DNA from 3 places in the Exiguobacterium sp. s56 genome. Region 1 is predicted to be linked to each of the others. Evidence: riboswitches for the same ligand, from Rfam matches in the RefSeq annotation. Region 1 holds a riboswitch; each other region holds the start of a gene.

Region 1 (9,796 bases):
TTCGAATTCGTCGGGTAGACCGGACCGATGCCCACATAATCCGCATGCTCGATGGCCGCCGCTACTTCTTCGAGCGTGTGCACCGAGACACCAAGCCATTTGTTCGGGCCGATTCGCTTACGAACGCGTGCGGCCTCGGCATCATCCTGTCCGATATGCACGCCGTCGGCATCGATGCGCTCTGCTAGTTCGACGTCATCATTGATGATGAACGGAACATCGTATGAGCGGCAGAGTGTTTGCAACGCTCTCGCCATCGCTTCTTTTTTATCCCCATACAGTGCATGTTTACCTTTTTCACGAAATTGAAAACATGTCACGCCACATTGAAGTGCCGTTTCCACCGTCTGGAGCATGTCTTCCGCGTTCGCGGTTCCGCAAATAAAGTAGAGCCGCAACTGCTCAGCGATGGTTCGTTGTGATGGATTCAAGCGTCACACCTGCCTCTCCATGTGTCGCATACGCCCAGTGATTCGTCGGTCCATGTCCGGCACCGATATCGAGTCCATGCGTGATGGCACTTTGAATGAATCGCTTGGCGGTCACCGTCGCCTCGAGGATAGAATGGCCTTTGGCCAGTTCCGCCGTGAGCGCTGCCGAGAACGTACAACCGGTGCCATGCGTGTCACTCGTCTGGATGCGCGGGGCCGACAGGAGGAACGCCTCTGACGCCGTCATGACCAAATCGTCCGCAGTTGCGCCATCGAGATGTCCCCCTTTTAAAATAACGGCACGGACACCGTACGCTAACATCCGTTCTGCTGCTTCGATGCTGTCTTCAAACGTCCGAATCGTCATGCCCGTCAACACTTCCGCTTCCGGCACGTTCGGTGTGACGACGGTCGCGAGCGGCAAGAGGGATGTCTTGAGCGCCTGGACCGCCGAATCCTGAAGCAGCGAGGCCCCGCCTTTCGCAATCATGACCGGGTCAACGACGAGCCGATTGAATGTGTGACGCCGCACCCCGTCAGCGACCACCTCGATGCGCGCCGCATCGAACAACATCCCGGTCTTGCACGCTGCAATCATAAAGTCTGAACCGATTGCATCGAGTTGTTGCGTCACGAGTTCTGGTGACACCGCCTCGACCCCATGCACCCCACGCGTGTTTTGGGCCGTGACAGCCGTCAAAACACTCGTCCCGAACACACCGAGCTCTTGAAACGTCTTCAAATCAGCTTGAATGCCAGCGCCACCGCCCGAATCCGAACCGGCAATCGTCAACACTTGCTGCCGTATCATGACACCACCTCGATGCGGTCACTCGGCAACTCGACCGCCGTCATCTTGCCGAGCTCATTCAAGAAGTGAACGGGGAAGTCACCCGGCCCGTCGGCCAAAGCGGTAGCGAGTTCCCCGCACCGGGCATAACCGGCTAGCGCTGTCGCCGTGGCCGTAACCGCATCCCGTTCGACCGCAAGGAACGCACCGACGACCGCACTCAGTAAACAACCGGTCCCTGTCGTCCGGGCCATCGCGCCAGTGCCGCCTTTAATTTCAATCGTCACGTCCCCGTCACTGACGATATCCGTCTCTCCGGTCACGGCAACGACACAGTTGTAGCGCTTAGCCGCTTCACGCGCGATGTGATTCAAATCATCCCGCGTTTCCCCGGCGTCAACGCCGCGCGCCGCCGCGTCGAGACCAATCAATGTGGCGATTTCTCCGGCATTCCCACGGATGACCGTCGCACGGACAGATTGCAGAATCGCCTGGGCGACGTCGCGCCGAAATGAGGTCGCCCCGACACCAACCGGATCGAAGACGATCGGACTACCTGCTTGATTCGCCGCCTGTCCGGCTCGAATCATCGTACGTTCCGTCATTGCATCGAGTGTACCGATATTGAGCACGAGCGCATCGCTTAAAGACGCCATCTCGGCCACTTCTTCAACCGCTGACGCCATGACCGGGGCCGCCCCGATGGCGAGCAACCCGTTCGCTGAAAAGTTGGCGACGACGATATTCGTGATGTTGTGGATGAGTGGCCGTTCGGCTCTGACTTTGTCCCATAAGTCGCGCTTCATCGTGTCACCCCCGCCGGTAAATCCCACGACTCGAGCGTCCACGCCATCTCCCAAAACGCATGTTCATAATAACAACTCTTCAAGAACAACTGTTGATACCGAAAGCGTTCTTCCGCCGTCGCCTGCCCAGCGAGCACGTCGAGTCGTTCAATCTGTTCCTCGACGAGGTCGCGGAACCATTCCGACCCGTACGTCGCAATCCACGTCGCATAAATCGGATGATCGGGTGTCGCGTCTTTCATGCGTTCGCCAATCTCGTAATAAACCCAATAGCACGGCAAAATCGACGCGAGCACATCACCGAGCGTTGGACCGGCCTGTTGCATATGGAGCGCATAGGCGTAAGCCGTCGGGGCCGGCTCAAACGTCGCCCACTCCGCCTCCGTCACGTTGAGCAAGGTGAAAAACTCACGGTGAAGCGCATGCTCTGCTTCGATGGTATGGAGCGCGTGCGTCAAAAAGCGGCTCGCCACTTCCATGTTCGGGGCGAGTGTCGCGCCTTTCGCCTGTACTTTCGAGAACTGGTTCAAATAATACGAGTCTTGCATGACGTAATGCCGAAACTTCGCCTCGTCGAGTTCACCCGTTCCGAGCTCGCGGACGAACGGATGGTCAAAGCTGGCTTGAAACAAGGCATCGGCCTCTTGTCGTAAATGTGCGGTGAATGTCATGTTTTCTCCTCCTTTGTAATCAAAAAAGACGCCGCCTTCCATAACGGAAGCGGCGTCGGATTTACACAAAGTGTACGAAAACAATCGGTTCGCCCACTTCCCTACGCTAGCGTGAACTAGATCAGGTTCAAAGGGTCTGGACCTCGTCCATCTCAGCCGCGTCACGCGACTCCCCTAGTGGTAAACATTATGAAATTCGGTCGTCTACGACCACATCATATCAGTCTTTCCCTGTACTGAAAACCCTTTATCGCGAAAAGCGCCGGTTCAACAACGTCCCCATTTGCGAGAACCGCTCGGTGCCGAGCTTGCGACGGTTCGACGCGGCGAACACGTAATAATCGACTTTGCCCATATAATAAATCAAACGCAGGCCGGCCAAGAAGAACGTGATCGTCGTGCTGACGGCAAAGCCGACACCGTACCAATCGATGCCGCGCGGCAAGAGCAGTAACGCGAACAACGCGTTCAACGTGAAGAACGAGATGTTGACGAACAACGCGCCGCGCCGGTCCTCGAAATAGAGCAACAACAACGTCAAGATGAGAATCATCGCATTCGCGAACGCCGCGAGCGTCGTCATCCGAAAGATTTGACCGATCTCATCCGGGACACCAATCCAACTGACGAACACGCCCGCCATCAGGATGGCGAACAGCGTCACCACGCCTTGGCTCCGTGCGAGTCGAATCAACTCATTTTTCAATACGGACGTCATCGTCTGTTTCGCCTTCTCGATTTGATGGAGTGCCCCGCCGTAGTTGATTAATCCATAAAACGTACGGTAGCGCTCATAAAACCGGGTCTCGACGGCAACGACGAACAACAGTTGCGTCGGGATAATCGTCAAGTACGACCAGAAGATGGCCGTATCATAATACGGGTTGAACAGGAACGAGTCCGCGATGATGACACGTCCTTCACCGAACCAGATGATGAAATTCGTGACCCAAATCCCGAGCACGTACAACACGCCGATGGCGAACAAGTCCGGATAGCGGTCGAAGTACTTGAAGTACGAGAACTCTTTCACCGCGTAACGGAGTGGGAACGTCCGGAGCATCGCGAAGAATAACCCGAACAACGTCACAATCATCCCGACCGTGAAACCGAGCAACAGCTCGAGACTCGACGGGTCGACCATGAGACGGCTGATCGCATAGACGCTCCCGACCGAGATGAGTCCACCGAGCAGGAAGCTATAGGCCACCGCTTGATAATACTTGGCGGCACTGAGAAACAAAAACATGACCCAGATGACGTTAATCGTCATGAATAAAACGAACAACGTCAGTTTGTACAGAAAATCGAGCGGCGACAATAGCCAAAAGATACTATACAGCAAGCCTGCAGCGAGAATCGTCACTTTGAGCATCCCGGTGAATACCGGGAAAATCTCATGTGCCTTCTTCTCATAAAACAAGTCCGCCACGTATCGGGTGACGACGAGCTGTTGAAAACTGAACAAGATTTGCGAGAAGATGAACGCGTACGAGACCGAGATCATGAAGAGCGTCCGTTCGGCGAGCGACAACGTCGGCATTTGGAACGCCAACCATTGAATCGTACCGACGACCAAGATGACAATCAACCACGGTCCGGATGTGACGAGGCCGGAGAACGTGTACGCCTTCAGCCGGGACGAATAGTAGTCTTCTTGGAACAACTTCTGTAACTTAAACCCGATGCCCGCCATACTGTTCCCTCCTCGCTTCATAGATAGCCTTATAGCGGTCCACGACTTGTTGGAGACGATAATATTGGCGGACCCGCTCCCGTCCGTTCTTGCCGAACCGCATTCGTTCCTGCGGGTAATCCATCATCCATTCGACTTTGTCGGCGACCGCTTCCGGATGAACCGGTGGCACGATGAAACCGGCCGGACCAAACGGGTCATCCGCTCGTCCGTATAAAAGCTCGGAACAGGCGCCGACATCGGTGGCGACCCACGGAATCCCGGCGGCCATGCCTTCGAGAATCGCGAGCGGCTGCCCTTCCGAGATGCTCGTCAGGAGCAGTAGATCAAAGGTCGGCAAATACGTTTGGACGTCCACTTTCCCGGCCAGTTCGACATAATCGCTCAATCCGCTCTGTTCGATGAGCAGACGGCACTCTTCCGCATATTCTTCATCCTCGTCGAGTGGACCCATGATTGTCAGTTTGAACAGACGATGCCGCTCCTGCAAAATCTTGGCGGCGTAAATCATCGTCTTCAAGTCTTTGATGGGAACGAGGCGGACGATGGCACCGATTTGAAAGAGGTCGTGCTCCGGACGATTGACCGTCGCCTGGATTTGTCGGTCGGCAATCCCGTTGGCGATAATTTTCGTCTTCTCGCTCGGGGCGCCGATCCATTCCTGATATTCGCGATTCCGCTCGAACAAGGTGATAATTTCATCGGCCGCGTTATACGCCTCGCGGGACAAGTGGTGGAAGAACCGGACCCATCTCGGCTTATACGGCGCCGGAATCCAATACGACTGTAAAATTTCTTCCTCGCGTTCACGGGAATAAATGCCATGCTCGGTCAAGATGAACGGGATCCCTTGCGTCTCTTTCATGTAGGAAGCGACTACCCCGGCATAACCCGTCGATACGGAATGGACGAGGTCGACTTTCGGGAGCGGCTGATGGAGCACCCGCAAAATCGGGGTGTACATGCTTTGCCACATCCAGAAATAGTCGATGAACGAGCCGCCGTTCATCTCTTCGGCGTAGGCGGCCTTCACGTTGCGCCAAAAGAACTCGCTCGCGAAAAACGCCTCGCTCGAAGGCACTTCTTTCCCGAGTAGTCGCAACGCTTGCCGGTTCGGGCTTCTTAACATGAGCCAATCCGACACGTTCTGTTCGTCGTCGGCACCCCACTTCAATCGTCCCCTCGCGCGTTCACCTACGTCGTTCAAATACAGATGGGTGATGCCGGAGACGTTCGGAGGGAGCGCGTATTTCATGTCTTCTGGCCGTTTCTCGGTCGGTTGAATCGAGATGATTTCAAACGACACCTCGGGCATCGCCTCGATTAACGTCTGCGTCCAGCTCGATACGCCTCCGCTCACGTACGGATAACTGCCCTCTAAGACAAGTCCGATTTTCATTGCGCTTCCCCCTTGATGTCGATCTCAGCGTTCGCCGATGTCAGTTTGACGAGATAGAGCGGTCGGTCGGCCTCCCACTGCTCGACCGTCCCGAAATCAAACTTTCCTGTCTCGAGTGACTGGCCCGGTTTCAGGCGAATCGTAAAATGAGACGGGTTGACGAGCCCTTCCCCGGCCAAATAGACCGTCGACTCATCGAACGTGACGTTCAAATCAGCTTGTTGGTAGGTGATCATCTTTTCGGTCGCGTAATGTTGCGTATACGCTTCGAGATGCGGATATTGGTCTCTCACGTCATGGACGATTTTTCGCAGGCTCGTGAACATCGTATCCCAGTCCCGTCCGAAGGCCCGGTCTGGATCGATGACATCATCCGGGTGAATGAAGTGTGAAAACACGCCGAAGTTGGCGATTGCATCGACCATCTGAAAAATCGAGCCGCGCTCTTCCCCGTAATCGCTCGTCACGCGCGGGAAATGATAGAGATTCGGGTGCGTCGCATCAAATTCGAACTCTTGCACGAAATCCCCGCTTTCCGGTTCTCCGGTGTAGAGCGAGGCGATTGTACGAAGTTCCGGCAACGCCTCGGCAATCGCATCGACTCCCGTCCGGTTGAGCGCGTTCGACGGTGGGACGTATGACTTGAGCGTCTCGGCCGGGAAATAGTTCGCAAATACGGATTCGGCCTGTAATAACGACCGTTTCATCTCGTCTTTATCTTTCCACGGGATATATCCATACGTCGGATCAATCGGTTCATCGGCCGTGACGAGCGACTGATGATTGTAGCCATGCAGGCCGATTTCACCGCCGTGGGCAATCAGTTTTCGCCCGAAATACAACATCGGAAACTCGCCGCGCTTAATCAACTGCTCATCGACAAGTTCCATCTCTTCCTCATACGTCCCAATCATGGCACCTGTATAAATCACATCGTCGTCTTTCGCTAAATCGACCATGTCTTCCCACCAATCTTCGGCGAAGAAGTCTTTGACGGATTTATCAAGCGGGGTGGCAGAGACATCTTTCATCTTCCCATCCATGACCGGTGCCGGGAAATCATCAATGTACATGAGTTTGATGGCCGCTTGTGCCGTGACGAACGCCGGTGGCATCGTGCCGAGCGTCTGCACGAACAGTCCGCGAATCATCTTTTGGTTCGTGATGGTCGTGTTCCAGTATAGGACGTTCCCTTCGCCGACTCCGTATTCCCACAGGATTGGGAAACCTTCGGCTGACAACATGACGTTGGCGTCATCCGCGATTGCAAAGTCGACGACGCTATGAACGAACAGGTCGTCCGGCGGATTCAAGTCGACATAGCCCGGGAAAATCGTCTCCTCGAAATTCAAGCCGTATACGTCCGGCACATACTCACCAATTTCTTCAATCCCGGTCAACGCGTTCCACGCGGGGTCTTTGAACCGGTTCGCGAACACGAGGTTGCCGCCCTGTTCGACGTAACGCTTCATCGCGACGAACGGCCATCTCGATGAATCTTCTCCGGTAAAAATGATAATCGTATACGGAGAAGGCGCAATCGATCCGACGGCACCAGGACTGACTTCACGCACGTCGAGCTTCGCGTACTGCAAGCCGTGACGCAGATTGTCCGCCGTCTCGACCGCCAAATCTCCTTCATCCCGGACGAGATAAATTTGAAGTTGATGTTCGCCCGCTTTCGCTGACGCATCACTCTTCAATTGATCGATATTCATCTGCTGCTCGGCGACGTTCGGCAGTAACGTGTGCAGCGAATGAATCCGTAAGTATTGAATCGCACCGACGATGACTAGAAATAAGACGATGAAGAGCGAGAATGAGATTACAGTTCGTTTTTCCATGATGTCGTGTCACTCCATTCTTCAAACAACAGTCGGTACTCATACGGCACATCCTCGAGCGAAAACTGGGTCTGCATCATAAACATGACCGCCTTCACTTCGTTCCAACGCTCCCGCTCATAATAGAAGTTGATGAGCATGAGGTGGGCCTCGATTCGTTCAGGGAAATGATGGACGTACTCCTTCAGGATGTTCAATTGCTCTTTTGGATGCTGTAACGTGAGATAAATCTCGTTCAAGTCTTCATAAATCCATGGCGTCGGGGGATAGAGCGTCTTCGCTTTTAACAATTCTTCGAGCCATGCGGTCTGCTTGTCCTTCAACATGACCTCAGTGATGAGCTCGCTATGAATCATCCGTTTATAGATTGTCGCGAGCCGTTGAATCGTGTCGGGATTTCCCAAATCATACTCGCGTTTTGCCAATTTCAGTTCTTGTTCATACTGGTCGATTAAGATATTCATCGTCGCTGCCGCATAGTGGACGGTCTCACTGTCCGTACTCTCGAGACCCATCTGCAAATACTTCCCTTGTTGGTCAATCGACTGATTGACGTGCGTCAAAATCGAATGTTTCCGAATAGCCGGATCTTTAGAATTGATGGCATCGTTGAGCGGCAACAAGTGCGCGCTACTATTCGCTTCATGACGAATCTGTTCATAGTTGACGACTTTGAAATCGATATAGTCGTCATAGTCTTCAATCAGACCGCTCCGGCCAAAGCGCTCGGCCAAACGATACACCGCATAGACAGCAAATTCAGCCACAAACGGCAGGAACAGTCCGAAACTGAGGGCCGCCACCGCGACCCCATAGTCGGGTGCTTTCATCTTTCGTTTCAATACGATTAACAAGACGAAGGCGAGCACGGCGTGAACGACATAAATCCCAATCAATCCGAAACGAACCGTCGGCTCCATCCCGTCACACTCCCTTCTGGATCAAAATCCCTTCGATCCGATCATAAATCCGTTGACGGTGTTCTTCACTCGTTCCGGGGAGCAACAGCAACAGCTTGTTGTCTTCGGGATCGTAGCCGACGACATCGATTTCCCGTAAATACGAGTGGACGATGGCCTCGATACTCTCGAGCGAGACCGGTTCATAGCCGAGCGCATAATCGAGCACGATATACGGCTGTCCGTGGTGAAGTTTCTTTTGTTCTTGAATGGCGACCAGTTCCGTGAACGCCTCTTTCTTATAGAACGAGGTGCCTTTATGCATTTTCTCGTGCTGCTCTTTGCGAATCAGGTTTTCGGCGTTTTGGACGCGCGTCCCAATCCACGAGAATAAGATATTCAAGACGTGCAAGTCATCGGTCGTCAACTTGCGGAGCGGCAAGCGTTTGATGACGACGACTTCACGTGTCTGTCCGTCCACGACGATCGGCGCGAGCAACATCGGGTCCGTGTCCTCATCATCGAGCTGACGGAGTGTCGTCTCTTGCACTTGGAAGAACCGTTTGAACATGCTTGACGCCTCGTCGAGGAAAATTGTTTGCGGGAACTCTTTCTTTTCGGTTTGCCGAATCAAGAGGCGCATCGATTTCTGGGAGCGGTCGACGTGGTAAATGGCGACATCGCTCGCTAAAAACGTCTTTTTCAACAGGCGAATCGTTTCGCTTCGAATCAGTTCCGGGTGCGGCAAGTCGAGCGATACGGCAAGTTCATACAATTGGTTCAAGCTGTATTCGGATTGAAGTAGTTTTTGACGAAGTGTCGTTTGCGAAGTGTTGAGTAAATCGACGGTCTCTTTCAAATACGTGTTCTCATCTTTCAGTTCCTCATTGCGGAACTGACTGATTTCATAACGCTCTCGAAATGAGGTGCTGAACAACCCGACGATGACGGTGATGGCGAAGTAGTAAAACAGTGTAAGAAGTGAGTTTGTATCGTAGAACAAGAGGAAAATGTCCCCTCCCATTAAGCCGGTGTATAACACTTTATAGAGGAGCAAGATGCCAAAACTGATTAAGCCGAAGATAGTGCCGTATCGTAAGGCGAATAAGATGGCGGCCGCATAAAACATGTTCAACTCATTTTGAATCGTGCCTAGATTAAAGAATAGATCGATTCCAATCAACAGCGCGAACACGACAAGAATCTCAACCCATTTGAGCCACGGACGGTCTTGAGCGTATAAAATGATAATCCCCTCCT
Region 2 (9,796 bases), on a different contig from region 1:
CATCAGTCGGGGCGATCGGTCCGTTCCAATTCATGCCGCGGACGTGGCTCGGTTGGCAGTACGACACCGACGACCAAAAAGGTGACGTGCCTGAGGACGAGGTCGATTTGACAGACCTCGCGCTGATCGAACAGTATGGCGGTCTCGGACGCGACGGTAACAACGATGGCCAGGCCGACCCGCACAGTCTCGTCGATTCGGCCCATGCAGCCGCTTATTATTTAAGCGAGCACGGTGGGACGACGGCAGATTCGACCGATTCGATTCGGAACGCCATCTTCGAATACAACCGAAGCGAGCAGTATGTCAACGATGTGATGTCGTTTTATGAGTCATATCAAACTGACGTGTCTTATTTACCGGATGACAAGGCGACGGCGACGCAACAAGTCGCCCGCTATACGATTCGCTATTTGGAATGGTTCGCCGGCTGGGTCTGACCTGGCACTATTTGAGCAAAAGTGAGGAAACATTATGAACACCCATATCGAGGAAGTGACGATTCGCGTCAAGTCGGTCTTCAATGAGGACAAGACGAAACGATATATGCGAACGTACGAATTCACAGATGTCGTCGACGGCGTCATCTGTGCCGTCATCATCTACTCACCCCGGATGAGCGATGCCTTCTTGTCTGGCACGACCACGCAGCGGGCGTATATGCTCATGCGTAACCATCTCGATCAACCGATCCGTGAGATGCGCGTCATCAGTCTCGTCCCGACACTCGCCATCAATGACAATCTGCCTTACGTCGAGTCACAGCTTGACGAGGTCAACTTTCATTACGTGGAGGAAACGCTCGACGAGGTCGAGGCGACCGGCGGAATGGTGATCGTCGGCTGGGGCTCGCCAGGACGCTTGATGCACCATGCGACCCCGTATAAGACGCTGTTCGCCGACCACGAGGCCCATATGTTCTGTATCGGCACGACGTCCAAAGGCGAGCCGCAACAGATTCGTATGGCCAACGAGAACACTGTGCTCGAGGCGTTCAATAATGAATCGGTCAAACCGAAGTTTAGAATCGTGAAAGAAACGAAACAAGACGACTCCGAGTGAGTCGTCTTGTTTCGTTTATACGCCAATCCATACGCTCACTCCGAACAATACAATCAAGAGCGACGCCAACAGAAAGTCGTACCGAGTGATGGCGACTACTTCATACGTCGCTCGTGGTTCGCCCGTGAACCCGCGTGCCTCCATCGAGAACGCGATGCGTTCCGCTTGTCGGATCGATCCGGCCAGAAGCGGGATGACTAAATTCGGAACGTGCCGAATGTGATCGAGTCGTGTCTCTAAACGAACGCCTCGCAAAGCATGCGTTTCATACAGTTGCATCAGTTCATGCTTCAAAATCGGAAAGAAACGAAAGCCGACGAAGACACTGTAAGCGATTTTAGGTGACAACTTCCCTTGTTGCATCAAGCTGTAGACGAACCGTTTGGGATCCGTCGTCAGTGTGAACAGGAGTGACAACGCGGTGAATGCTAATACCCGTAAGGAGAGCGTCGCTGCTAGTATCACATTCTCGTCGGTGACGTCGTTGCCGAACAGCGTGAACATGACCTCCCCGCTCGTCTCTTTTCCAAAGACGAGCGTCGTCCACAATGTCCCGAGCGCGGTGAATAAAAACGGAATCATGAATAGCCCCCAGCGCTTCCAGTTCACGTTAGAAAAAAGAATTTGAAGTATAAGCGTTCCGATGAATACCGCAAGCGGCGTCCATGGATTGTACATAAAGGCAAGACCGAACATGAGACACGTCACGGTCATAAATTTGATCGTCGGATTCATCTCTTGAAACGTCATCACGATTCCTCCAGCAATAAACCGTGAGCTTGTAGTAGCTCCGTCTCATTCCAGAGCGATGCATCATATGGCCCACTCAAGTAACCTTCATGCATCAAGTAATAGGTGTTCGCGATTCGGGCGAAACTAAGGTCGTGTGTCACAAACAGAACCGTCTGGCCGGCGCGGATTCGTTCAACCATCAATTCATAAAGCGCACGAAGCGATACCTCATCTTGTCCAGCAGTCGGTTCATCGAACGCGATGAGCCGTTTATTCGAGAGCATCATCACGCCGATGGCGAGCCTTCGTTTTTGACCGTGACTAAGCGAGAGTGGGTGGTCGTTACGAAACGGTCCAAGCCCGAGCCGGTTCATGATGTCCCCAATCGGACGATTATGGCCATATGCGAGTTCACGTGTCACATCACTCGTGATAAATAGATGAGCCGGAGATTGTGGGACGAGTCCCACTTCTTGATGTTCGCGGGCAAGGCTCTTGAGCCAAGTCGATTTGCCACTGCCGTTTCGACCAAGTACGGCAATGAGATCACCCTCGGCGACGGTCAGCTTGCTCGTTGCTAGGTTGAATGTTTTTCGTTTCAATTGCGGTACGTGAAATAAAATAGTATTTCCTTGTATCACTTCAACCGGAGAGAACGTATAATCCGGGCGGGCAACGAACGGTCCGTCATAGTTGATGCGTCCGTTCACGAGTTCCACTTCTCTGTCGAAGAACCCGCCCCATAGGAAGGGTCGATGCTCGATGACGACAACGTTTACCGTCTGTGCGACGTTGTCGAGCCACTGAACGAAACGGGTTGATGTCTCGGGATCAAGGTGCGCGAGCGGCTCATCGAGCAGTAGCCATTCCGGCTTCCCGATCAAAGCACAGGCGACAGCGATTTGTTGCTTTTCACCACCTGACAGGTCATGAATGACTCGGTCACGATAATCGGTCAACTGCAATTCCGCTAAAATCTTGGCCACACGCGCCATCATCTCGTCCCTCGCCACGGCAAAATTTTCGAGTGTGAAAATCAATTCCTCCTCGACCGTCTGCATGACGAACTGACTGTCAGGATCTTGAAACACCGTTCCGACACGACGATTCACCTCACCAGCTGCATACGTATCATAAGAGCGGTCAAACAAGTGTAATTTGCCTGTCACGATGCCATCGCAGTTATCCGGATACAGACGATTCAACAAAGAGAACAATGTCGATTTTCCCGACCCGCTCGCCCCCGTGATGAGTGTCCTCCCAGCCGTTAATTGAAGCGTGATATCCGTCAATACTTCGCGCTGTTTTTCCGGATAGCGGAATGACAGCTGTTCTGCCTCAACCATGCACACGTCCCTGACGCGCGATGGCATACCCTTCGAGCGCACCCGTCCGAAGCAACAAGTCGCTTAAAATCTTACCTCCCAGACCGGCAATGAGCATCCCGCTCGTCGCTCGTAACGCGAACATCGTCGCCACGTATGTCGGACTGAGGGCAGCGAGTCCACCCATGACGTACGTATACGCGAAACTAGTCGCAGCTGCACCAAATCCGGCCAGCATGAGCACCCAAAGGTCATATCGCTTGTAGCTCGTGACCGCAAACGCTGCTTCAGCACCAAGTCCTTGAATGATCCCGACTAAAATAATACGAGGTCCAATCGCGTTACCAATCATCATCTCAATCGTCGCCGCAAGCACTTCGGACAAGAATGCGGCGCCAGGTCGGCGGATGATATAAGCCGCAATAATCGAGACGATGAACCAAATCCCAAAAATCCATTCGTACGCGATCGGTCCAATCAAGCCAGCCCATAGATTCCCGACATGGACGAACGCCAAATAGACGACAGCGAACACGACCGATAAAATGGCCAACAAGACGATTTCTTTTAACTTCCACGACTTAAGCATGCTGTTGTCCCTCGTGTGACGGGCTGTTCACGCTGAACGTCACCGTCATGACGACGTGGCTCGTCTTCGCACGGACCCGGTCGAACGTCGCCTCGTAAAATGAAAACACCGGTTCGATGTCGCCGTGAATGCCCGAGGCGTAATGCATCGAGTCATTGAAGACGCCACGCTCTTTCGCAAAGGCAATTTCTTCGTAGATGATGTCCATATACTTCGCGTCCCCGAGCGGATAGAGGGCGAACTGGGAAGAGACGTACTGGGTCGATACCGGACCGTTCACAGGATCAGTCGTCACGTCGAGCAGGTTGTCTCCTGCCGTGTCGCCTGGGCAGCCGACCGAGAACGTCCCGCTCATCGACATATGTTCCCCGTTCTTCGACGCATGTGACAAGACGGCTTTGGCCACGTCGAACACATGCTCACTGCGTCCCCGGATGACCGTCGAGACGTCATCGGTATGCCGCCAAACGTTTTGCAAGTTCGTCTCTTTCAATGCCCCTTTGATGACACTCACAAAATCAGATGTCATTGGGCTCAGCGTAAAGCGGAATCCGACGATCGGACTCGTACCACATTGGTTGTTCATGTTCTATTCCCCCTTATTGTATGTACACAAAAAAGCCGCATCCATGAGAATGCGGCCACTCGTCCAATGTAATAATCCATTAGAAAAAGTGCCACACTTCCTCACGCCGGTATTACCCGGATCGAGTCATAAGGGATTGGAGCCATGCTCACATCTCAGCCGAAGCACCCCTAGTGTAGTCCAATGTATGCGGTTATCTATGCAACGAGAAGTATAGACGACCGCTCCGAATTTGTAAACGGTTTATGTGAAAGTCACGATACCGTTCCCCGGAAGCGTGTCCTGCAACGTCGTCCAATCGAGCGCCATCTCCTCATCCGTCAACAGACACGCGTCGAGTCCGGCCTCGATGACCGCACGCTCCATCCGCTGCCCGATCAAGACGAGCTCCGTCTGACGGTCCCCGTACGGCTCGACGTAGTCGGCGGCGAGCTCAGGTTCTGCCGTGAACATGAGACTCCGCTCTTCCTCCGGCAGCGTCGCGAGCCAACGTCCCGCGTGTTCGAGCGTCGATGCGTACCCCGCTTGCGAGAACAGGCAGGCGATGTCGTTCCGGGAGGCGATCCATAAGAAACCTTTGGCGCGGACGACTTGATCCGGGAACGCCTCGATCCAGGCGTGGAGCCGCTCCGGATGAAACGGACGGCGGCGGCGATAGACGAACGAACTGATGCCGTATTCCTCCGTCTCTGGTGTGTGTGTCTCGGCCTCTAGTTCTTGAATCCAGCCGGCGGCGTGCATCGCCTGCTCGAAATCGAAAAGATTGACGTCCAACAGCTCCGTCAACTCCACGTTCGCGTAAACTGACGTCAACAGTTTGGCGGTTGGATTGAGCGCCTTCAACAGCCCGGCCATCTCACCGAGTTCTGTCTCGGTCACGCGGTCCGCCTTGTTCAAGACGATGATGTCCGCGAACTCGATTTGGTCGACAAGCAGGTCGACGACCTCGCGGACGTCCGTCTCATCGATGGCCTGCTTCCGTTCATGAAGCGACTCGCCCGAGTTGAAATCTTTCAAGAACCGATACGCATCGACGACCGTCACCATCGCATCGATATAGACACGGCTCGTCAAGTCGATGCCAAGGGCGTCATCGGCGTATGTAAACGTTTGAGCGACCGGAATCGGTTCTGAGATGCCAGATGACTCGATGATAATCCCGTCGAGCTCACGGTCGTTCGTGATGTCCTGTACCGCTTCGAGCAGGTCCTCACGGAGCGTGCAACAGATGCAGCCGTTCGATAGCTCGACCAATTTTTCGTCCGTCCGCGAGAAACCGTTCTGCTCGATCAATCGTTCGTCGATGTTCAACTCGCTCATGTCGTTGACGATGACCGCATATTTCTTGCCGGACCGATTGTTCAACAGATGATTCATCAACGTCGTCTTGCCGCTCCCTAAATAACCGGACAGCACCGTGATTGGAATTCGTTTCATGTATCTTCACTCCTAAATCGTAATCATTACTCTTTAGATAATGACGGGTCACCTTTGTCTTGTCAAGAAAAAACACGCCCGTTCCCGGACGTGTTCCTTTCCCTATTCTTCCAACGCCTTGCGTTCCGCCTCGGAGCGGGGATACGTGTTCGCTTGCCACTCGGCCCGATAAATCGAATCGAGTTGCGTCAGACCGACCTCATCCTCATCCTTATCGGCATCGACACTCGGGGCCTCATCCCAGCGCGGATTCAAATACGTGTGGTCGTCTTCCTGGTTCGAATCCAATAGTTTTTGAATCCCGACCCGGGCCACTGCCGCGAGTGCCAAACCGATGCCTGCACGAACGAGCAATCGCTTCACCATCTCTTTACCTCCTTATCGTCCAAACCGATAGAGCGGCATCCCTTTCACGTCTGTATCGATTTTAAAGACCGACCCCGCGTCCGGATGGGCTTTGAGTGCCTCGTCATCCATTCCTTCACGAGCCGTCGTGATGGCGAGTTGGTTCAAGTCGTCACCGACGAAACAGCACGATGTGACGTTCGGGGCCGGCACGAGCACCTCGAGCACTTTTTCACCCGTCTCCGGGTTCCAGCGCGAGACGCGGCCGCCGGCGAAGTGTGCAATCCATAAGAACCCTTCCTCATCGGACGTCATGCCGTCCGGGAATCCTTCCTCGACGGTGAAATCGATGATGGCCTCCCCTTCGCCGAGCGTACCCGTCTTCAAGTCAAAGGCGTATTTACGGACCGTCTCGGTCGGTGTATCGATATGATAGAACGTCGAATGGTCGGGTGACCATGTCAGTCCGTTCGATAATGTCAACTCGCTCAACATGACCTCGGTCGTGCCGTCGCGATTCAGGCGGTATAGTGTCGCTTGTTCCGCCTCGTCTTCAAGATGGAGCGTGCCGGCGAAGATGCGTCCGTACGGGTCGGCTTTCCCGTCATTGAAGCGGAGCTTTCCTTCCGGGTCGTCGAGTTCGACGATTTTATCGAGCTCTTTTGACGTCTCGTCCCACTCATAAATCCCGTCTTTCAAGCCGACGACGACGCCGTCCGTCACTTTCGGGACCGCGAACCCGATCTGTTGTCCCATATCGAACGACGACAATTCATCTTCCTTCTCATCGTACCACCAAAGTGTATGTCCCTCGATATCGACCCAATAGAAGCGTTTCAGTTCCGCATCCCAACACGGGCCTTCCCCAAGCGTATTTCGAACTCGAATCCATAACGCAGCGTTTACTGTCTCCATTGAATTGCCTCCACTCTCTACATTGATTTCAAGTGACTATTCCCTGAGGGGGCAATCTCTATTCAACATTTCCCAAAATAGCAACCGCTCGGAAGAAAAATATTGAACCGGGCCGGCATCCTTCTAGGGCAGAAGACAAAAAAACTCCTTGAATCATGAGATTCAAGGAGTCCCTGTCATTTTGCGCCTTCGACATTCATATGCTTGCTGCGCAACTGGCCACAGGCCGCATCGATATCAGTCCCGTGCTCGAGACGGACACCGGTATTGATGCCCCGCTTCTTCAAGACGTCATAAAACGCCATGATGTCCTCAGACGTGCTCCGCTCATACTGAATATGCTCGTTGACCGGATTGTACGGAATCAAGTTGACGTATGACTTGTCTTTAATATCGTCAATCAAGTCGGCGAGTTCCTCGGCGTGCTCCGGCAAATCGTTCACTTTCGATAAGAGAATATATTCGAACGTGATGCGTTTGTTCGTCTTCTCGACGTAATAACGGATGGCCGGCATGAGCTTGTCGAGCGGGAACGCCCGGTTGATTTTCATGATTTGCGTCCGCAACGCATCGTTCGGGGCGTGGAGTGACAGCGCCAAATTGATGCGAAGATCGAGGTCCGCGAATTTGTAAATCTTGTCGGCGAGACCGCTCGTCGACACGTTGATTTTACGCGGTGCGATGGCGAGTCCGCGTTCGTCTTTGACGACACGGAGGAAATCGACCAAGTTATCGAAGTTATCGAACGGTTCCCCGATTCCCATGACGACGATATGACTGACGCGGGCACCTTCCCCGACCTCGTCCAAATAATGTTGCACGGTCATGATCTGTTCGACGACTTCGCCGGCCGTCAAATCGCGCGTCTTCTTCAAGAGACCGCTCGCACAGAAGCTACAGCCGATGTTGCAGCCGACTTGCGTCGTCACACAGACCGAACGTCCGTATTTGTGACGCATGAGCACCGTCTCGATATAGTGTCCGTCATGCAGTTTAAGTAAAAATTTGACCGTCCCGTCGCCCGCTTCTTGTTTGACGAACAGGTCTTGCGTCGAGATGACGTATTCGGCGGCGAGCGCCTCACGTACCTCGGCCCGTACCGAGATGTCCTCGATGTGCTTGACTCGGTCGATATAGAGCGAGTCCCAGATTTGTCTAGCGTGGAAGGCGCTGTATCCCCAAGAGACGCACGCTTCCGTCAGCTGATCGAATGTCAGCCCGTATATAGATGGTTTCATTGCTATCTGTCCTTTCTTCAATCCACATACGTACCATTGTAGCGGACGTGGACGACCGGTGCAACGTTCTTATAACGGTGGGACGGGACGTGTCACGTGACGCTCGAACGCATAGGCGAGACGAATCAAGTCGCGTTCGGCATAGCTCGTCCCGGTGAATGATAGACCGAACGGGGCCCCGCTCGCCTTCAAGCGATACGGGATCGTGACGGTCGGATGGCCGGCTTTCGCCGCCATGTCATAATTGTGGTCATGCGGCAAGACGAGCGCATGAAGTTCCTGCTCGGCCAACAATCGGTCGATGCCGTCCGTCTTGGCGTGATAGACGTCGTCGAGGCGGCGCATCAAATAGGCGTCCTCAATCAAGCGACCCGATTGTTCGTTCGCTTTCTCGAACGTCTTCTGTCCGTGCGGAATCGTCTCCGGATGACTGTTGTTCCAATTAATCAAATCCGACAACGTCTCATACGGGAGCTTCGTCGAGGCGAGATACGCCTCGATTCCGAGCTTGAACTCATGATACAGGATATCCCCTTGGTCGAGCCCTGCTTTCGACGGCAGTTCGACGGTGACGACCTCGATGCCGCTCTGTTTCAGCAATGCGATTGCTTCGTCGTAGAGCACCTGCTCTTCTTCCGACAAATCGGTCTTGACGACGCCGACACGCATCCCGACTGCTTGCCGCTCATCGAGACAAGTCCGGTAAGGCGGACCGGCCGGAAGATGCGCCGTCGCTGGGTCAGCGGGATCTTCCCCGACCATCGCCTCAAGGGCGAGCACCGCATCCCGGAGTGTCCGTGCCATCGGGCCGGCCGTGTCTTGCGACCGGGAGATCGGGATGATGCCGCTGCGGCTAATCAACCCGACGGTCGGTTTGATACCAACGATTCCGTTATGGACGCTCGGGTGGATAATCGAGCCGCTCGTCTCGCTGCCGACGGCGAGCAACGTCAAGTTGGCCGCGACCGCTGACGCCGAACCTGAACTCGACCCTCCGACATCGAGCTTGTCCCCATATGGATTGAGCGTCTGGCCACCGACCCCACTCCAGCCGTTCGGCATGCCCTCGGTCAAAAAGTTGGCCCATTCGGACAAGTTCGCTTTCCCGAGGATGATGGCCCCGCTCGCGCGCAGGCTTTGGACGAGATGGGCGTCCCGGCCGGCGAAGTGATGCGCGAGGGCGACGGCCCCGGCCGTCGTCTTCATCAATCCGGCCGTCTCGACATTGTCTTTAATCAACACCGGGATGCCGAGCAACGGCAAGCGGTCACCTCGTCGAAACGCCCGGTCGGCCGCCTCGGCCTCGAACAAGGCGTCCGGGTTCACTTGAATGACCGCTCTCAGCTTATCGTTCAACTGGGCGATTCGAGTCAAATAATAGGCCGTCACGTCACGCGCCGTGAACGTTCCTTCTTTATATCCGCGATGGGCGGTCTCGATATCGAGTTCGAAACATGTGTTTGGTTCAGTCATATAGATTCCTCCTTTGGTCACTCGATGGTATTCGCTATCGCCACATGATTTCCTGTTTTCGTTCGCCAACGAATATGTAACTTGGTACACTGAA
Region 3 (9,796 bases), on a different contig from region 1:
CGAGACGAGTATTCAACGAGCGTGCCCGCCAACCAAATCATTCGTCAGTTACCGACGGCTGGAACAGCCGTCGACCCGGGGACGGAATTGACCGTCATCGTGTCGCAAGGGGTCGAACCGACCGACGTCTCGATTGAACGGGAAGTCAACGTCGAAATCGATCCGCCTGCTGAAGGCGAAGAACCTGTGGCACTCGAGGTCGTCATTCGGACGGTAGACGCCCGTGGCGAAGTCGAAGTGTTGCGTGATAAGATAACGGAGACGACGACTTACTCGTATACGCTCGTCATTGCACCGGACGAAGTCGGAACCGCGACGATCGAAGTCGACGGGGAAGTCGTCCGGACGGATACGGTGACGTACGCACAAGCAAAAGATTCACAATGAAGAGGTGGCGCGCGCGTCGCCTCTTTTTCTAAGGAGGTCATAGGATGAAAGGTACGATTATTCGATTACAAGGCGGGTTTTATGATGTCATGACGGAAGAGAAACAAGAGATCCGTTGTCGCGCCCGCGGCAATTTCCGCAACCGGAACATCTCGCCGGTCGTCGGCGACGATGTCGATATTCAAGACCAAGGGGACGGCACAGGCTATATCTTGGCCGTCGATGAGCGGTCGAACCATCTCGTCCGCCCGCCGATCGCTAACATCGATCAAGCGTTCTTGCTGTTCTCGGTCAAGGAACCGGCGTTCTCGTTCCATCTGCTCGACCGTTTCCTCGTCTTAATCGAATCGAAGCAAGTCCATCCGATTATTGTCTTAACGAAAATGGACTTGTTGACGGAGTCGGAACTCGAAACGATTCAAGCGGCAGCGGCCTTATATCGGTCAATCGGCTATGAGGTCATCGAGACGTCGACGGAGACCGGGTCGGGGATTGAACAAATTCGTGGGTCGTTTAAAGAGAAGACGAGCGTGTTTGCCGGACAGACCGGAGTTGGCAAGAGTTCGCTCTTGAACGCGGTCGCGCCGGAACTAGAACTCGCGACCGGGAAAATCTCGAAGTCGCTCGGCCGAGGCAAGCACACGACGCGTCACGTCACGCTCATCACGCTCGCTGACGGGCTCGTCGCTGACACGCCTGGTTTCTCAAGCCTCGAGTTCCCAGAAGAACTCGAAGTCGAGGAGATGCGCTGGTGCTTCCCTGAGTTCGTCGAGCGGCATGACGACTGTAAGTTCCGAGGCTGTGCCCATTTGAACGAACCGGGTTGTGCCGTCAAAGCGGCCGTCGAGGCGGGAGAAATCGCTTCCACCCGTTATGAGAATTATGTTACGTTTATGGCAGAGTTAAACGATAGACAACGGAGGTACTGACATGATTAAAATTGCACCCTCGATTTTAGCGGCGGACTTCGCCAACCTAGAGGCAGAAGTGAAGGCGGTCCAAGAGGCCGGCGCGGATTATATCCATTTTGACGTCATGGACGGTCAATTCGTCCCGAACATCTCGATCGGTCTCCCGGTGCTCGCGAGCTTACGGAAGAAGTCGGACATGGTGTTAGACGTCCACTTGATGATCGACCAACCGGAGCGCTTCGTCGAAGACTTCATCAAGGCGGGAGCGGACATCGTCACCGTCCACGTCGAAGCGACGAACCATTTGCATCGCGTGCTTCAACAAATTAAGGCGGCCGGAGCCAAGTGTGGCGTCGTTCTCAACCCGCATACGCCGCTGTCATTGATTGAACACGTGCTCGGTGACGTCGACATGGTACTTCTCATGACGGTGAACCCTGGCTTTGGGGGTCAGAAGTTCATCGAATCGGTCGTGCCGAAAATCGCGGCGTTGAACGAGATGCGCCAAGCGCGCCGTCTCGACTTTGAAATCGAGATTGACGGAGGCGTCAACGCGGAGACTGCGAAATTATGTATCGATGCCGGTGCTGACGTGCTCGTGGCCGGCTCGGCCATCTATAACGAGCCGAGCTATAAAGACGCAATCGATAGCATTCGCAACGCATCTCGTGTATAATCGTCCATAGAACAACAAATATTGTCGCAAGGGGTGTCACATTCTGTGGCTGAGAGGCATACGCTAACCCTTTGAACCTGTTCCGTTCACACGGACGTAGGGATGTGGCGAAAATGCACGTTGCTACTCGATAGCAGCATGGCGTTTACGTCATGCTGCTTTTTGTCGTTCGCTCATATTTTAAGGAGGGAAATAGATGAAACAACGTTTAAAATTACAGGCGCTCATTGAAATCTCATTGTTCGCCGCACTCGGTTTGATTTTTGATTTGCTCATCCCGTTCCGGATGCCGCAAGGCGGGTCAATCAGCTTGGCGATGTTGCCGATTTTCGTCATGGCGTATCGTCACGGTTTGAAAGGCGGACTTGCGACCGGTGCACTTGTCGGAACGCTGCAACTGCTGTTCGGGGCCTATATCTTCACGCCGGTCCAGTTCCTGCTCGACTACACGTTCGCTTACGGTGTCGTCGGGATGGCGGGGCTGTTCGCTGGTCAAGTGAAACGAGCCGCCAAGGATGAGGCGAAAAAGACGCTCGTCGTTTATTTGGTGCTCGGCGCGCTCCTCGGTTCACTGCTTCGTTACGGGGCCCACGTCTTGTCGGGGATCGTCTTCTTCGCCGAATACGCGGAAGGTCCGGTCGTCGCCTACTCGTTCGCCTATAACATGACGTACATGCTCCCGTCCTTCCTCGTGTCGGCCGTCGTCCTCGTCCTCTTGTTCGTCTCGGCACCGCGCTTCGCGACGCTCGCGACCCGGGACGTCCGCTAATGCGGGTGTTGATTGTGGCGGCCAGCCCGGAACCAATCTCGGGACTCCCGCGTGACGTCGATTACATCATCGGCGTCGATGGGGGGTACGAGACACTGTTGAACCACGGGCTGAACCCAGATCTCGTCGTCGGCGATTTCGACTCCTTCACGGGCGAAGTGCCGATCGACGCCGTCCGTTATCCATCTGAGAAAGATGTGACCGACCTCGAGATCGCTCTCGAGGCGGCACGGGGGCATGGCGCGACGGAAATGCTCGTCTACGGTGCGCTCGGCGGCCGGCTCGATATGACGCTCAGCAATATCGGTCTGCTCGAGGCGTATCCTGAGATGCGTCTCGTCACGGCAGGGCAGACGGTACGACTCGTCGGGTCGGGACGCTATGAACTCCCGCGTCAAGACGGTCACTATTTGTCGCTCATCCCATGGAAGCAGGCGAACGTGACCATCCGCGGCGTCAAATATCCGCTCGACCGTCACGATGTCGTCAGCCATGAGGCGCTCACCATCTCGAACGAATGGGACGATGAAGCGGCGGACTTGATCGTGCACGACGGTATGGTGCTCGTGCTGTCTATCAAAAAATGAACACAAAAAAATCCCATCGGCGAATGCCGCTGGGATTTATTTCGTTCGTGTATAAAAATTATACGCGTTCAACGAGACCTGATTTAAGAGCGCGAGCTGAAACCCAAACTCGTTTAGGTTTACCGTCAACGAGAATACGAACTTTTTGTACGTTTACACCCCAAGTGCGTTTTGTCTTGTTGAGTGCGTGCGAACGGTTGTTACCTGATTTAGGTGATTTACCTGTTACGTAGCATTTACGTGCCATGCGTTTCCCCTCCTTTTTTATGTGGGTTCGTCCTAATAGACACTCGTTTATATTAGCACGGGTTTTTTCACGATGCAACTAGAAAATCATAGGATGACAAGAAAAAAACTTGACATTACTGGAAAGGATTTTAATAATGAATGAGGGTTACGGCTACAATTGACCGAGTTTATGGAGCAGGTTCTTTTAATAACTAGGTACTTATTGTAGAATGTAGTGAAGGAATCATTCCGAATAAAGGAGGCTACTCCATATGGCAATTGAAATGAAGACAACATATGGCAATATTGACATCACGAACGACGTGGTCGCGACACTCGCAGGCGGTGCGGCGATGGAATGTTTCGGCGTTGTGGGAATGGCGTCTCAAGCTCAATTGAAAGACGGGATCGCAGAACTATTGAAACGTGAAAACTACGCCCGAGGCGTTGTCGTACGTCAAGATGGAGAAGACGTACATATCGACATGCACATCATTGTAAGCTACGGGACGAAAGTGTCGGAAGTCGCATACAACGTGCAAAGCCGTGTAAAATACACGCTCGGTGAAACTTTAGGATTAAACGTTTCGTCGGTAAACATATTCGTACAAGGCGTTCGTCTGACGAATGACTGACGAGAACGAAGGAGGATTTGGTGTGGGTTTAAAACGTTTAGATGGATTGGTGTTCGCGAACATGGTCGCGAACGGTGCAGCCAACTTGAGCCAGAATGCGGATTATGTAGATTCGCTTAACGTCTTCCCGGTGCCGGACGGCGATACGGGGACGAACATGAATTTGACGATGACATCGGGTGCGAAAGAAGTGGCCGCACTCAACTCGGCGAATATCGCTGACGTCTCATCGAAGTTTGCACGCGGTCTCTTGATGGGGGCACGTGGGAACTCGGGCGTTATTTTGAGCCAGTTGTTCCGTGGTTTCGGTAAAGCAATCGAAGGCAAGACAGAAGTGTCGACAGTCGATTTCGCCGAAGCGTTGAAACGTGGCGTCGATACGGCATACAAGGCGGTTATGAAACCGGTTGAAGGAACGATTTTGACGGTTGCTCGTGAAGCGGCCGACGAAGCGCTCCGTGCTTCAGAGTCGACGAGCGACTTCAACGAGTTCATGGAACTCGTGATTGTCGAAGCGAAAGCTTCACTCGAACGGACACCGGACTTATTGCCGGTCTTAAAAGAAGTCGGCGTCGTCGATTCAGGCGGCCAAGGCTTGCTCGTCATTTATGAAGGGTTCCTCGCTAGCCTCGAAGGCAAAGAACTTGAGAAACCACATGCACCGGTCATGGATGCGCTCATTGAAGCTGAACATCATGCCCACGCTGCACAAGGATTCATGTCGACGGAAGACATCGAGTTCGGCTATTGCACGGAAATCATGGTCCGGTTCCAAGACGAGAAATTGAAGGACGCGCCGTTCAACGAGGACGCGTTCCGCAATGAATTGTCTGAACTCGGTGACTCGCTCCTCGTCGTCGCAGACGAAGAGTTGCTCAAAGTTCACGTTCACGTCGAGACGCCAGGTGACGTCATCACGAAAGGACAGCGTTACGGGGAACTCGTCGCTGTCAAAATCGAGAACATGCGTCAACAGCACTCGACCATCTTAGAAGAAGAGCATGGCGCCAACCAGCACGGCGTTCAAACGGCTGCTCCGACGGCTCCGAAGGCGAAAGCGCCGTTCGCGATCGTTACGGTCGCGATGGGCGAAGGTGTCAGCGAATTGTTCCGTTCACTCGGGGCGGCCCACGTCATCGAGGGCGGTCAGACGATGAACCCATCGACGGAAGATATCGTCAAGGCGATTGAAGCGGCCAACGCGGATCACGTCTTCATCTTCCCGAACAACTCGAACATCATCATGGCTGCTGAACAAGCGGCCTCGGTCGCACCTTGCGGCGTCTCGGTCATTCCGACGAAGACGGTGCCACAAGGACTCGCGGCAGCGATCGCCTTCAATCCGGAAGCGGATGTGGAAACGAACGAGAGCGTCATGAAGGCTGCGGCAAGCGCCGTCAAGTCTGGTCAAGTGACGTATGCGGTTCGTGATACGAGCATCGACGGTGTCGAGATTCGTAAAGACGACCACATGGCGATTGCCGAGAAGAAAATCGTCGCCTCATCGGCTTCGAGCCTCGAAGCGGCGAAAGCGCTTGTCGACGCGCTCGTGGATGCCGATGACGAAATCATCACGATTTTGACGGGCGAAGGTTCGTCAGCGGAAGACGTCGCAGCACTCTCGGCGTATATCGAGTCGAAGAACGACGAGATTGAAATCGAGGTTCATGACGGGAAACAACCGCTCTACTCCTACATTTTTAGTGTGGAATAAGCTGTAACTCAGCCCTACCTTCTGTATAATGAAGGTAGGGTTTTTTTGAAAGGGGGAAATGCGATGAAATATCGCAGTGTGTTTGATATCATCGGTCCGGTCATGGTCGGTCCATCGAGTTCGCATACGGCCGGAGCCGCGCGCATCGGCCTCATGGCTGGGAAGTTGTTCGGGCGTACGCCACGGCTCGCGCACATCACGTTTTATGGGTCGTTCGCCGATACGTATCGGGGGCACGGTACCGATGTCGCCATCGTCGGCGGCATCATGGGCTTCGATACGTTCGATTTGCGCATCCCGCAAGCACTCGATATCGCCAAAGAGCGCGGCATCGAGGTCGTCTTTGAGACGAGCGATGCGTTGACAGACCACCCGAACACGGCCCGGGTCCACCTCGAAGACGAGGATGGCACGTTCGAAATCGTCGGGATTTCAATCGGCGGCGGGACGATCGAGATTACCGAGTTGAACGGATTCCCGCTCAAACTGTCAGGCGGCGGTCCGGCACTCGTCGTGTTGCACCATGATCGCTTCGGGGCGATCGCGGCCGTGACTGGCATCTTGGCCCGGCATGAGTTGAATATTGGGCATATGGAAGTGAGTCGTCACGAGAAAGGCAAGCAAGCGCTTATGGCGATTGAGATTGATGAACATCTGTCAAAAGACGTGTTAGCGGAAATTGAGCGGTTACCTCAAATCGAGCGGGTAGCCATCTTTGGGGAATAAGGAGAAACCAATATGTTTAAATCAGTAGAAGAATTAGTCAGAACGGCAACAGAGCGAGGCATTCCGATTTCAGAAGTGATGATCGAGCAAGAAGTGCACGTCAGACGCTCGACGCGGGAAGAAGTCGTCGGTATGATGGAGCGCAATCTAGAAGTGATGGAAGAAGCGGTCGCCCGGGCACTCGAAGGCGTGACGTCCGTGACGGGTCTCACGGGGAACGATGCCGTGCTCATGACCGACTATATCCGTTCCGGCAAATCGCTCGCCGGAGACTTGATTTTAGATGCGGTCGCAAAAGCGATCGGCACGAATGAAGTTAACGCGGCGATGGGACGCATCTGCGCGACCCCGACCGCCGGAAGCGCCGGCGTCGTACCGGGTACGTTGTTTGCGGTCAAAGAACGTCTGGAGATGGACCGTGACGCGATGGTCCGCTACTTGTTCACGTCAGGAGCGTTCGGCTTCGTCGTCGCAAACAACGCTTCGATTTCAGGAGCGGCTGGTGGTTGTCAGGCGGAAGTCGGCTCAGCGACCGGGATGGCCGCCGCGGCCATCGTCGAAGCGGCCGGCGGGACGCCGGAACAATCGGCGACGGCGTTTGCAATCGCACTGAAAAACATGCTCGGTCTCGTCTGTGACCCGGTGGCGGGGCTCGTCGAGGTGCCGTGCGTCAAACGGAACGCCATGGGCGGGGCGAACGCCATCGTTGCAGCCGATATGGCACTCGCCGGGATCACGTCACGCATCCCTTGCGACGAGGTCATTTCCGCGATGCATGAGATTGGCCAGATGATGCCGACCGCGTTGAAAGAGACAGCGCGTGGTGGTCTCGCCAATACGCCGACGGCACGCCGTCTCGAACGAAACATCTTTGGAGAGAAAGAAAATGTCAAGAAGTGAGGCGTTGACGACGCTGAAAGGGGTCGGGCCAGAGATGGCCAAAAAATTAGAGACGATGGGTCTCGAACGAATCGAGGACGTGCTGGAGCACGTCCCGTTTCGTTATGAAAATTATAATAGCGGCACGGTGACGACGGCCATTCACGGCGACCTCGTCAAATGGAGCGGCACCGTCCAGGCGGCACCGCTCGTACGCTATTACAGTAAAGGCAAGAACCGTCTCCAATTCCGCTTGTTGCTCGAGGAGCGCTACGTCGTCCACGTGACGATGTTCAACCGGGCCTTTTATAAAGACAAGCTCGCGCTCGGCGCCACGGTGACGGTCAAAGGGAAATGGGATATGAACCGGATGACGATCAGTGCGACCGACCTCGAGTTCGGTGAGCTCTCGGATGGGTTGCAACCGATTTATTCGCTCCGGGCCGGACTGACCCAAAAGAATTTCGGACGCATCGTCAAACTCGCATTCGAACAGACGACCTCGTTCGAGAATCGCCTGCCCGAATCGATTCGGCAACGTTATCGTCTCGAGGACCGGGAGACGATGTTGAAAGGGATGCATTTCCCTGATTCGGTCGAGACGTATAAACAGGCACGCCGAAGTTACGTCTATGAAGAGTGTCTGCTCTATCAATTGAAACTCCAGGCGTTCCGTAAGATGGAGCGGGCGGGGAAAGGGCGCGCGCTCACGCTCGACAAGCAGCGGTTGAACGAGTTCGTCAAACAGCTCGCGTTCCCGTTGACAGGGGCACAGACACGTGTCATCCGGGAGATTGTCGGCGACTTAGAAAAGCCAGAACGGATGAATCGGTTGTTACAAGGGGATGTCGGGAGCGGAAAGACAGTCGTTGCCGCGATCGCCTTGTATGCGACGGTGTGCGCCGGCTATCAAGGGGCGCTCATGGTCCCGACGGAGATTTTGGCCGAACAGCATCTCGCCTCGTTGCAGGCGCTGTTCGAACCTTACGGGATGCGCGTCGGGCTACTGACGAGTTCGGTCAAAGGCAAGGCTAGGAACGAATTGCTCCAGGCGATTAAAGACGGCGACGTCGATATCATCGTCGGGACGCACGCCTTGATTCAAGGGCCGGTCGAGTTTTCGCGTCTGCATCTGGCCATCACCGATGAGCAACACCGGTTCGGGGTCGAACAGCGGAAAATGCTCCGTGACAAGGCGGAACTCGCCGACGTGCTCTATATGACAGCGACGCCGATTCCACGGACGCTCGCCATCAGCGCTTTCGGGGAGATGGACGTCTCGACGATTGATGAGATGCCGGCCGGGCGGAAGCCGATTGAGACGTATTGGGCCAAGACCGATCAAATTGACCGGGTCCATGCGATGGTGAACCGTGAGCTCGCCCTCGGATGTCAAGCGTATGTCATCGCGCCGCTCATCGAGGAATCGGACACGCTCGAAGTCGAGAGCGCGACTGCGCTCTACGACATGTTACGGGAGCGCTTCCCGAATTATGCGGTCGGTCTCATGCACGGTAAACTGTCGAGCACCGAGAAAGACGAGGTCATGAAGGCTTTCGCTAGCAACGCCCTCCAAATCCTCGTCTCGACGACGGTCGTCGAGGTCGGGGTGAACGTGCCGAACGCCTCGCTCATCATCATCCACGACGCCGAACGATTCGGCTTGGCGCAACTGCACCAGCTGCGTGGGCGTGTCGGTCGAGGCGCCGATCAATCTTATTGTATATTGGTAGGGGATCCAAAGTCCGACGTCGGGAAACTTCGTTTAAAGACGATGACCGAGACGAATGACGGATTCGTGCTCGCCGAGAAAGACTTGGAACTCCGCGGGGCCGGTGACTTCTTTGGGACGGCCCAGAGCGGTCTGCCAAGCTTCCGCGTCGCTGATCCAGTACTCGATTTAAAAGTGATGGAAGTGGCGATGCAAGACGCCGTCCGGCTGCTCGGGAGCGAGGCGTTTTGGAACGAGGCGACGTATGCCCCGCTCCGACACTATTTGAAACGACTCGACTTACTCGTCGGAGAACGATTGGAATGACAAACAACACTTGAAAATAAAATCTAAAGAATATATACTGCTATTAGTACCAGGTATTAAGTTCTTTAGCATAGAGTTTAGGAGGGAACTGAATGCGGGTACCTAAGAAAGAGCGGCAACGCTTATTGCAAGAAACGATTGATCGCAACCCGTTCATCAAAGACGAAGAGCTGTCGAAACAGTTTGCAGTCAGTATTCAAACGATTCGACTCGATCGGATGGAGTTAAAGATTCCGGAAGTGAGAG

The links. A riboswitch is a leader RNA that binds a small molecule or an ion and turns the genes downstream of it on or off. The one in region 1 is predicted to bind thiamine pyrophosphate.
Region 2: it holds a riboswitch for thiamine pyrophosphate, as region 1 does, so the genes downstream of both, KNP71_RS02965 (YkoF family thiamine/hydroxymethylpyrimidine-binding protein) here and tenA (thiaminase II) in region 1, are expected to answer to the same signal.
Region 3: it holds a riboswitch for thiamine pyrophosphate, as region 1 does, so the genes downstream of both, thiT (energy-coupled thiamine transporter ThiT) here and tenA (thiaminase II) in region 1, are expected to answer to the same signal.

What each region holds. Positions count from the first base shown of each region.
Region 1 covers NZ_JACSLR010000009.1:61,230-71,025, reverse strand. Annotated here, with positions in the region: gene thiE (thiamine phosphate synthase) at 1-431, opposite strand, end outside; gene thiD (bifunctional hydroxymethylpyrimidine kinase/phosphomethylpyrimidine kinase) at 403-1,239, opposite strand; gene thiM (hydroxyethylthiazole kinase) at 1,239-2,027, opposite strand; gene tenA (thiaminase II) at 2,024-2,698, opposite strand; TPP riboswitch at 2,780-2,884, opposite strand; gene pelG (exopolysaccharide Pel transporter PelG) at 2,946-4,394, opposite strand; gene pelF (GT4 family glycosyltransferase PelF) at 4,375-5,793, opposite strand; gene KNP71_RS09855 (DUF2194 domain-containing protein) at 5,790-7,637, opposite strand; gene KNP71_RS09850 (tetratricopeptide repeat protein) at 7,619-8,557, opposite strand; gene KNP71_RS09845 (GAF domain-containing protein) at 8,562-9,731, opposite strand.
Region 2 covers NZ_JACSLR010000002.1:2,625-12,420, forward strand. Annotated here, with positions in the region: gene KNP71_RS02940 (lytic transglycosylase domain-containing protein) at 1-440, shown strand, start outside; gene KNP71_RS02945 (DUF1643 domain-containing protein) at 475-1,062, shown strand; gene KNP71_RS02950 (energy-coupling factor transporter transmembrane component T family protein) at 1,078-1,812, opposite strand; gene KNP71_RS02955 (ABC transporter ATP-binding protein) at 1,812-3,140, opposite strand; gene KNP71_RS02960 (ECF transporter S component) at 3,133-3,708, opposite strand; gene KNP71_RS02965 (YkoF family thiamine/hydroxymethylpyrimidine-binding protein) at 3,701-4,294, opposite strand; TPP riboswitch at 4,376-4,476, opposite strand; gene KNP71_RS02970 (GTP-binding protein) at 4,538-5,731, opposite strand; gene KNP71_RS02975 (hypothetical protein) at 5,834-6,097, opposite strand; gene KNP71_RS02980 (SMP-30/gluconolactonase/LRE family protein) at 6,110-6,991, opposite strand; gene rlmN (dual-specificity RNA methyltransferase RlmN) at 7,168-8,229, opposite strand; gene KNP71_RS02990 (amidase family protein) at 8,299-9,702, opposite strand.
Region 3 covers NZ_JACSLR010000001.1:272,094-281,889, forward strand. Annotated here, with positions in the region: gene pknB (Stk1 family PASTA domain-containing Ser/Thr kinase) at 1-387, shown strand, start outside; gene rsgA (ribosome small subunit-dependent GTPase A) at 432-1,316, shown strand; gene rpe (ribulose-phosphate 3-epimerase) at 1,318-1,974, shown strand; TPP riboswitch at 1,994-2,094, shown strand; gene thiT (energy-coupled thiamine transporter ThiT) at 2,171-2,743, shown strand; gene KNP71_RS01415 (thiamine diphosphokinase) at 2,743-3,330, shown strand; gene rpmB (50S ribosomal protein L28) at 3,389-3,577, opposite strand; gene KNP71_RS01425 (Asp23/Gls24 family envelope stress response protein) at 3,831-4,193, shown strand; gene KNP71_RS01430 (DAK2 domain-containing protein) at 4,216-5,907, shown strand; gene sdaAB (L-serine ammonia-lyase, iron-sulfur-dependent subunit beta) at 5,971-6,633, shown strand; gene sdaAA (L-serine ammonia-lyase, iron-sulfur-dependent, subunit alpha) at 6,646-7,533, shown strand; gene recG (ATP-dependent DNA helicase RecG) at 7,520-9,550, shown strand; gene fapR (transcription factor FapR) at 9,643-9,796, shown strand, end outside.